2 regions of the Streptomyces sp. NPDC002386 genome follow, and region 2 is predicted to be linked to the other one. Evidence: riboswitches for the same ligand, from Rfam matches in the RefSeq annotation. Region 2 holds a riboswitch; the other holds the start of a gene.
What was found. A riboswitch is a leader RNA that binds a small molecule or an ion and turns the genes downstream of it on or off. The one in region 2 is predicted to bind cobalamin.
Positions count from the first base shown of each region.

Region 1: another riboswitch for cobalamin. It lies ahead of ACWCPN_RS14775 (ribonucleoside-diphosphate reductase subunit alpha); the one in region 2 lies ahead of ACWCPN_RS05555 (HoxN/HupN/NixA family nickel/cobalt transporter).

Region 1 covers NZ_JBSFBX010000006.1:174,821-179,524, forward strand. Annotated here, with positions in the region: gene ACWCPN_RS14765 (hypothetical protein) at 1-60, shown strand, start outside; gene ACWCPN_RS14770 (ribonucleotide-diphosphate reductase subunit beta) at 1-986, opposite strand, end outside; gene ACWCPN_RS14775 (ribonucleoside-diphosphate reductase subunit alpha) at 986-3,370, opposite strand; cobalamin riboswitch at 3,496-3,620, opposite strand; gene mctP (monocarboxylate uptake permease MctP) at 3,768-4,704, opposite strand, start outside.
Region 2 covers NZ_JBSFBX010000002.1:301,400-306,103, reverse strand. Annotated here, with positions in the region: gene ACWCPN_RS05560 (nucleoside hydrolase) at 173-1,159, shown strand; gene ACWCPN_RS05555 (HoxN/HupN/NixA family nickel/cobalt transporter) at 1,187-2,272, opposite strand; cobalamin riboswitch at 2,302-2,506, opposite strand; gene ACWCPN_RS05550 (LAETG motif-containing sortase-dependent surface protein) at 2,642-3,574, opposite strand; gene ACWCPN_RS05545 (glycoside hydrolase family 13 protein) at 3,832-4,704, shown strand, end outside.

The sequences.
Region 1 (4,704 bases), on a different contig from region 2:
CCCTCCACGGCCACCTGGTACGCCGACGGGCGGCGCTCGAAGAAGTTCGTCAGCTCCTGAACGCCCTGCAGCTCCATGAAGGAGAAGGGGTTCTCCGAGCCGTACACCGGGGCGAAGCCCAGGCGCGTGAGGCGCTGGTCGGCGACGCACTCCAGGTACTGCCGCATCGACTCGGTGTTCATGCCCGGGAGGCCGTCACCGCACAGGTCGCGCGCGAACTGCAGCTCGGCCTCGACGGCCTCCCGCAGCATGTCCGTGACCTGCCCGCGCAGCTCGTCGTCGAACAGGTCCGGCTCCTCCTTGCGGACGGTGTCGACCACGTCGAAGGCGAACGACATGTGCATCGTCTCGTCGCGGAACACCCAGTTGGTCCCGGTGGCCAGACCGTGCAGCAGACCCCGGCTGCGGAACCAGTAGACGTACGCGAACGCGCCGTAGAAGAACAGACCCTCGATGCACGCGGCGAAGCAGATCAGGTTCAGCAGGAAGCGGCGGCGGTCGGCCCTGGACTCCAGCCGGTCCAGCTTCTCGACCTCGTTGATCCACTTGAAGCAGAACCCGGCCTTCTCCCGGATGGAGGGGATGTTCTCCACCGCCGCGAAGGCCGCGGCCCGGTCGTCCGGATCGGGCAGGTAGGTGTCCAGCAGCGTCAGGTAGAACTGGACGTGCACGGCCTCCTCGAAGAGCTGGCGGCTCAGGTAGAGCCGGGCCTCGGGGGAGTTGATGTGCTTGTAGAGGGTCAGCACCAGGTTGTTCGCGACGATCGAGTCGCCCGTCGCGAAGAAGGCGACCAGACGTCCGATCAGATGCTGCTCGGCCGGCGTCAGCTTCGCGAGGTCGGCGACGTCCGAGTGGAGGTCGACCTCCTCGACGGTCCAGGTGTTCTTGATGGCGTCCCGGTAGCGCTCGTAGAAGTCCGGGTAGCGCATCGGGCGGAGAGTCAGCTCGAAGCCGGGGTCGAGCAGGTTCTTGGCTTCGCTGGTCATCACTGGCAGGCCTCGCAGGACTCGGGGTTCTCAAGGGAGCAGGCGACCGCGTCGGGGTCGGCGACCTGCTGCACGGGGACGGTGGCGCGGGTCTGCGCCCGGGCGGCGCGGGCGATCCTCGTCGCGGGGCGGGAGCGCAGGTAGTACGTCGTCTTCAGGCCCGACTTCCAGGCGTACGCGTACATCGAGGAGAGCTTGCCGATGGTCGGCGTCTCCAGGAACAGGTTCAGCGACTGCGCCTGGTCGAGGAACGGGGTCCGGGCCGCCGCCATGTCGATCAGACCGCGCTGCGGGATCTCCCACGCCGTGCGGTACAGGGCCCGTACGTCCGCCGGGATCCAGGCGAACTCCTGCACCGAGCCGTTCGAGTCGCGCAGCGCCTCACGGGTTCGGGCGTCCCACACGCCCAGCTCCTTCAGGTCCTTCACCAGGTAGGAGTTGACCTGAAGGAACTCACCGGACAGCGTCTCGCGCTTGAACAGGTTGGACACCTGCGGCTCGATGCACTCGTACACGCCCGCGATGGACGCGATGGTGGCCGTGGGAGCGATCGCCAGGAGCAGCGAGTTGCGCATGCCGACCTCGGCGATCCGCGCGCGCAGGGCCGCCCAGCGCTCCGGCCAGGTGAACTCCACGCCGTAGTGGTCGGGGTGCAGGACACCCTGCGCGGTACGGGTCTTCCGCCAGGCCGGCAGCGGGCCGTTGCGCTCGGCGAGGTCCGCGGACGCCTCGTACGCGGCGAGCATGATCCGCTCGGCGATCCGCGAGGACAGGGCCCTGGCCTCGGGGGAGTCGAAGGGCAGCCGCAGCTTGAAGAACACGTCCTGCAGGCCCATCGCGCCCAGGCCCACCGGACGCCAGTTGGCGTTCGACCGGCCGGCCTGCTCGGTCGGGTAGAAGTTGATGTCGACCACGCGGTCGAGGAAGGTGACGGCCGTGCGGACGGTGTCGTCGAGCCGCTCCCAGTCGAGGTCGCCGGCCGCCGTGTCCACGAACGCGCCGAGGTTGACCGACCCCAGGTTGCAGACCGCGGTCTCGCCGTCGTCGGTGACCTCCAGGATCTCGGTGCACAGGTTGGAGGAGTGCACGACGTGGCCCGGGGTGGCCGTCTGGTTGGCGGTGCGGTTGGCCGCGTCCTTGAAGGTCATCCAGCCGTTGCCGGTCTGCGCGAGGGTGCGCATCATGCGGCCGTACAGGTCCCGGGCGGGCATCGTCTTCTTCGCGAGCCCGGCGGCCTCCGCCCGGCGGTACGCGGCGTCGAACTCCTCGCCCCACAGGTCCACCAGCTCCGGCACGTCCGCCGGGGAGAACAGCGACCACCGCTCGTCGGCGTCGACCCGGCGCATGAACTCGTCCGGGATCCAGTGCGCGAGGTTCAGGTTGTGCGTCCGGCGGGCGTCCTCACCGGTGTTGTCGCGCAGCTCCAGGAACTCCTCGATGTCGGAGTGCCAGGTCTCCAGGTACACCGCGGCGGCGCCCTTGCGCCGTCCGCCCTGGTTCACCGCGGCCACCGAGGCGTCCAGCGTCTTCAGGAACGGCACGATGCCGTTGGAGTGCCCGTTGGTGCCCCGGATCAGCGAACCGCGGCTGCGGATGCGGGAGTACGACAGACCGATGCCGCCGGCGTGCTTGGAGAGGCGGGCGACCTGGTGGTACCGGTCGTAGATGGAGTCCAGCTCGTCCAGCGGGGAGTCGAGGAGGTAGCAGGACGACATCTGCGGGTGCCGGGTGCCGGAGTTGAAGAGGGTGGGGGAGGAGGGCAGGTAGTCGAGGCGGCTCATCAGCCCGTAGAGCGCCGCGACTTCGTCCACGGAGCGGGCGGTGTCGTCCTCGGCCAGTCCGGCGGCGACGCGCAGCATGAAGTGCTGGGGCGTCTCGGTCACCCGCCGGGTGATGGGGTGGCGGAGCAGGTAGCGGCTGTGCAGCGTGCGCAGGCCGAAGTAGCCGAAGCGGTCGTCGGCCGCCGTGTCGACCAGCGCGTCGAGCCGTTCGGCGTGCAGCCGTACGAACTCCGCGGTGCGGTCGGCGATGAGGCCCTCGCGGTGGCCCACGGCGACGGACCCGGTGAAGGACGTGACGCCCTGGGAGGCGGCCTCGGCGCGGATGGAGACGGTCAGCAGCCGGGCGGCCAGCCGGGAGTAGGCGGGGTCCTCGGAGATCAGTCCGGCGGCCGCCTCCGTGGCCAGTTCGCGCAACTCCGCCTCGTCGGCCCGGGCGGACCGGCCCCGCAGGGCGGCCGCGGCGACCCGGCCGGGGTCGGCGTCGGGGAGGTCGGCGGTCAGCTCGGTCAGGGTCCGCAGCAACGCGGTACCGGGACCGTCGGTCTCCACCGGGGCTCCGCTCGCCGGGGTGGCTGAAGCCGGGTCGGCTGGCGCGATGGTCACGTGGGGCTCTCCCTCGCTCGGCACGGGGCCTTGCGGAGGGCAGGGGGCGGCACGAGCGCACACGGCGTCGCGTCCCCGGCCCATTCCACGAGGCCCGGACGTCGATGAGCACCCGGACCGGGACGGCCGGGCGCGCGCTGCCGGCAGGTCCTCGGACTGGAACAGGCGTGCGGAAGCACGCAAGTACACCGTTGCGGGACAGTTCCGGATTCGCACCGGATTCCCCTGCGGCGACAGCGAGCATGAGCATACATCTAGTGCCGGGCTGTCGTGTCACCCCCACATGTTGTGCCTGTTGCGTGTTGCGGCGGCTCCGCAGGGTCAACTCGCATGACAGCGGGCCGCCGAGGGTCGTGCCCTCGGCGGCCCGCTGCGGGGTGGTGCGTGTCCGGTCGCGCTAGTGGGCGCTTCCCGCGGTTGCGGGCGGGAGTTCCACCGCGACCCCGGGGTCGCCGGCGTCCGCCGTGTAGTCCTCCGGCCTGGTCTCGTCGAGTCCCTCCGGGGCCTTCACGGCCTTCAGGACGACGGTGAGCACCACGGTGACCACGACGTTGAGCACGAACGCGGTGAGACCGATGTAGCCGATCTCGCCGATACCCGGGATCTCCTTCGCGGAACCGCCGAAGTGCTTCTGGGTCGGCGAGGCCACCCCGTACGCGGCGAGCGTGCCGTACACCATGCCGACCGCCCAGCCCGCGAGCAACGCCCAGCGGTGGAACCAGCGGGTGAACAGGCCGCCGACCAGGGCCGGGAAGGTCTGCAGGATCCAGATGCCGCCCAGCAGCTGGAAGTTGATGGCGACCGTCTTGTCCATCGTCAGGACGAAGACCAGCGCGCCCACCTTCACCAGCAGCGACACGATCTTGGAGACGCGGGTCTCCTCCTTCGGCGTGGCGTCCGGCTTGATGAAGTCCTTGTAGATGTTGCGCGTGAACAGGTTCGCCGCCGCGATGGACATGATGGCCGCGGGCACCAGCGCGCCGATGCCGATCGCCGCGAAGGCCACACCCGCGAACCAGTCCGGGAACATGTTCTCGAAGAGCTGCGGGATCGCCAGCTGGCCGTTGGTGACCTTCACCCCGGCCGCGATCGCCATGAAGCCGAGCAGGGCCAGCAGACCCAGCATCAGCGAGTACAGCGGCAGGAGCGTGGTGTTGCGGCGGATCACCTCACGGCTCTTGGACGACAGGGTCGCGGTGATCGAGTGCGGGTACATGAACAGGGCGAGCGCGGAACCGAGCGCCAGGGTGGCGTACGTCCACTGGCCCGCCTCCGGCGGTGCGAGCGCGCCGCGCGGCTTGCCGGTCGCCGGGTTCACCTGGCTGAAGGCGTCG
Region 2 (4,704 bases):
CTGGGCGGGCGTCCCGCGGTTCTCAGGACGGTCCCCGCCGGTCGGGCAGCCGGTCGCTCCAGGACGTGCCGTTTCCGGGGCGGTCACCGCGGGGCCGGGGAGAGGGGGCGGTCGTAGGCTGAGGGGGTCTTCGTGGGGAGTCCCCCGGGGCGGGTGGTGGAAGGAGTCCGTCGTGGCCGGGCAGTCCGGTATTCCTGTGATCATCGACTGTGACACCGGCGTCGACGACGCCCTGGCCCTGCTGTTCGCCGTACGGCACCCCGGGCTCGATCTTCGGGCCGTCACCTGCGTGGCCGGGAACACGGACGTGGACGGGGTGGTCCGCAACACCCTGACCGTGCTGGAGCGGGCCGGTGCCCCCGACATCCCGGTGGCGCGGGGCGCCGAGCGCCCGCTGATCGAGCCGGCCCGCTCCGCCCGGCACGTGCACGGCTCGGACGGCATGGGCGACCTGGGTCTGCCCGCGCCCACCCGCGCCCCGGCCGACGTGGACGCCGTGACCCTGCTGCGCCGGGAGATCCTGGCCTCCCCCCGCCCGGTCACCCTCGTGCCCACGGCCCCGCTCACCAACATCGCCCTGCTGCTGCGCACCCACCCCGAGGTGACCCGCAACATCGAGCGGATCGTGTTCATGGGCGGCGCGGTCGCCACCGGGAACGCCACGCCGGTGGCGGAGTTCAACGTCTGGCACGACCCCGAGGCGGCGGCCGTGCTGCTCACCGCCGGGGTGCCGATCACGATGTACGGGCTGGACGTCTTCATGCGGGTCGTCGTGCCGGGCACCGATGTGCACCGGCTGCGCGGCAGCGCCGACCCGGGCACCCGGCTGGCCGGGGAGCTCCTCGCCCACCGGCCCACCGCGCAGGGCGGGGCGCCGGAGGCCGAGGAGGCGGGCGGACTCGGTGACGCGGGCGCGGTGTGCGCGGTCGCCGATCCGGCGGGCATCACCACCCGGCGCCTGCCGGTCGAGGTCTGTCTCGCTCCCGGCCCGGCCCGCGGCCAGACGCTCGTCGACCGCCGTCCCCGCCCCGGCGAGTCCGAGATCCACGAGGGCGCCCGCGAACAGGCGCTGGTGGACGTGGCGTTGGAGGTGGACGTGGACCGGTTCGTGAAGCTCTACCTGGAGACCGTCGAGGGGTCCCGGGACCCGGCGGGATGAGCCGCGGGGCAGGACACGGACCCGGGGTCAGTCGGACGTCGCCGGGATCCTCGCGGCCCAGCGCTCCTCCACCCGCGCCAGCCGCCAGTACGCCAGCGCCGCCGCCCACACGGCCACGAACAGCCCGACGATGACGTAGCCGACGCTGTCCAGGTCCAGCCCGGCGATCCAGCCGGTCACGGCGTCGCCCAGGCCGAACTTCTCGTGCAGGACACCGACCAGCTCGATGGTGCCGATGAAGAAGGCCACGGCGATGGACAGCCCGGTGATCGTGAGGTTGTAGAACACCTTGCGCACCGGGTTGGAGAACGCCCACTGGTAGGCGAAGTTCATGAACGTGCCGTCGAGGGTGTCGAACAGGCTCATCCCGGCGGCGAAGAGCAGCGGCAGGCACAGCACCGCGTACCAGGGCAGCCCGGCCGCCGCGCCCGAACCGGCCATCACCATCAGCGTGACCTCGGTGGCCGTGTCGAAGCCGAGCCCGAACAGGAAGCCCAGCGGGAACATCTGGCCCGGCCGGGACACCGACCTGGTCAGCCGCCCCAGCACGCGGTTCATGAACCCTCTTGAGTCCAGGTGCTGTTCCAGCTCCCGCTCGTCGTACGTGCCGGAGCGCATCGCCCGGAACACCCGCAGGATGCCCGCCAGCGCGACCAGGTTGAGCGCGGCGATCAGGTAGAGGAAGGTGCCGGAGATCGTCGTGCCCATGAAGCCGAGCACCTGGTGGGTGCGCGAGTGCTCGTCCATGACCCGGCCGGCCAGCCGGGTGCCGCCCGCGATCAGCAGGGCCAGCACCACCACCACGCTGGAGTGGCCGAGCGCGAACCAGAAGCCCACCGACACCGGCCGCCTGCCGTCGGCCATCAGCTTGCGGGTGGTGTTGTCGATCGCCGCGATGTGGTCGGCGTCGAAGGCGTGCCGCATGCCGAGGGTGTAGGCGGTGACGCCGAGCCCGACGCCGAAGACGTCCTGCCCGACCCTGTAGTGCCCGGGGGCGACGAGCAGGAACAGCACCCCGAAGGCGACGACGTGCAGGGCGGCGATCACCGCCAGCAGCCCCGCCGTCCTGATCGTGTCCTCGCGTCGCCATCGGAAGGCAGCGGCATCGGCCATCGGATTCACGCTCCAGCACCTCGTGGATCATCTCGTGAGCTGCCGTGGCCGGTCTCCTGGCTTACGGGGTGGTGCGTTCGCCGTCCCTGCCTTCCCAGCCGTGGACACGGCCAGTGGCCCGGCGGACGCCGGACGGGACGGGAACTCCCCGATCACAGTGGCGAGGGCCGCGTCGGCATGGACCCCTGAGGGGCCGTCACCGACTTCCCGAGCACCACGGCCCGCCCACCGTAGGCAGGTGGACGTCCGTCCGCATAGCCGGCGCCGGTGCGCGTACTCAAGATCACACATGACACGGCCCCCGCCGCTCGCGGGCCTTTGCGGCCGGCGCGAGCGGCGGGGGCCGCGGGGTGCGTGCGGGGCGGCCGGTCAGCCCCGGGCGCCCCGCCTGCGGCGCGCGAGGAGCACGAACGCGGCGCCGCCGGCGACCAGCACGGCGGCGGCGCCCGCGATCAGCCCGGAGTCGCCGCCGCCACCGGTCTCCGCGAGGTCGCCGCCGTCGTCACCGCCACCGTCCGGCGTGGGGGCCGAACCGGCCCGGGACTCGGAGGCGGACGGGGCCGGCGCGGACTGCGAGGAGGCCGGGGACGGCGCGGCGGACGACTCCGAGGCGCTCGGCGCTGGCGGCGCCGACTCCTCGGCGGGGGCGCTCGGCGACGGGGACTGCGGCTCCTCCGGGGTGCCGGAGCAGTCCTTCGTGCCGCCGTTCCAGGCGGCGATCAGCTTGTCCTTGATGACCGGGTGGTCCGGGCCCTTGGGCAGGTCGCCGTGCTCGAAGCCGTCGTTCGCGTCGGTCCTGCCGTCGAACCTGACGGCGCCCCGGTAGAGGTCGATCTGCGCGAAGCAGCCCGCGTCCGGCACCGCGATGTCGAGGGAGTCGGTCTCGCCCGGCTTGACGGCCACCGTGTCGAAGTCGACGAAGACCTGCTCGCCGGAGGTGGCGAAGGTGGCACCGTGGGCGAGGTAGGAGGCGAGCGAGGCCGTGCAGCCGGCGGCGTCCCCCGCGGTGCGGACCCGCACGTGGACCTTGCCGTCCTCGGTCGGCCGGAGATTCTGGTCGTCCACCTTGACCGAGTCGAAGAAGTTCACGCCGTCCAGCGAGAACTGGCAGCGGTCGGTGCCGGTCTCGGTGCCCGCGCCGGTGCCGGGCGCGTAGTGGCCGCCGGTCTTCCAGCCGTCACCGCCGTGCGTGCCGTGGGCCCAGGCGCCGGAGGCGGCGGCGACCGAGGCGGCGCAGAGGGCGAGTGACGCGGCGCCCGTCCCCAGCAGGCGGCGCGCGGTGACACGTCTGGCTATGGACATGGATATCCCATCGCAGAAGCTCGAGTGAGCGAAGAAGTCAGAAGAGACACGCGGCCCATTGGTCACATGCGCCACAGTGTGAGGCCATGGTGATCGGCCCCGTTGAAACCTGTCAACCTGCGTGAATACAGCGGTCGTTCATGGTGTCGTCACAACTTCATCACACGAGGAATGATCCGCTCCCCATCGTCCGAAGGTTCCCTTTCCGGGCAATGTGGACAGTCTCTGTACTGTCGTCCTTCCCGAAGGGAGCCCGTATGGCAGACCTCTCGTCCCGGAACCCCGACTGGTGGCGCCAGGCCGTCGTCTACCAGGTGTATCCGCGCAGCTTCGCCGACGCCGACGGTGACGGGCTCGGCGACCTCAGGGGGGTCACCCAGCGCCTGAACCACCTCGCCACGCTCGGCGTCGACGCCCTGTGGCTGAGCCCCTTCTACCCGTCGGAACTGGCCGACGGCGGCTACGACGTCGCCGACCCCCGGGACGTCGACCCCCGCCTCGGCACCCTGGACGACTTCGACGCCATGGTGGCCGAGGCACACCGGCTCGGTCTGAAGGTCGTCGTGGACATCGTCCCCAACCACACCTCGCACCAGCACCCCTGGTTCCAGGAGGCGCTGCGGGCCGGCCCCGGCTCCGCCGCGCGCGACCGCTACGTCTTCCGCCCCGGCCGCGGCGCGCACGGTGAACTGCCGCCCACGGACTGGCAGTCGGTGTTCGGCGGCAGCGCCTGGCGGCGGGCCGCGGACGGCGAGTGGTACCTGCACCTCTTCGCGCCCGAACAGCCCGACCTGAACTGGGAGAACGAGGAGGTCCGCGCCGACTTCCGCACCACCCTGCGCTTCTGGTCCGACCGGGGCGTCGACGGCTTCCGCGTCGACGTCGCGCACGGCCTCGCCAAGGACCTGGCCGAACCGCTGCGGGACATCGGCGGCATCGGCGCCACCGGAGAGGAGGCCCTGCTGCGCGTAGCACCCGGCAGCCACCCGTACTGGGACCGCGACGAGGTGCACGAGATCTACCGCGACTGGCGCAAGATCTTCGACGCCTACACCCCGCCCCGCACCGCGGTCGCCGAAGCCTGGGTCCCGGACGCCCGCCGCGCCCTGTACGCCCGCCCGGACGAACTG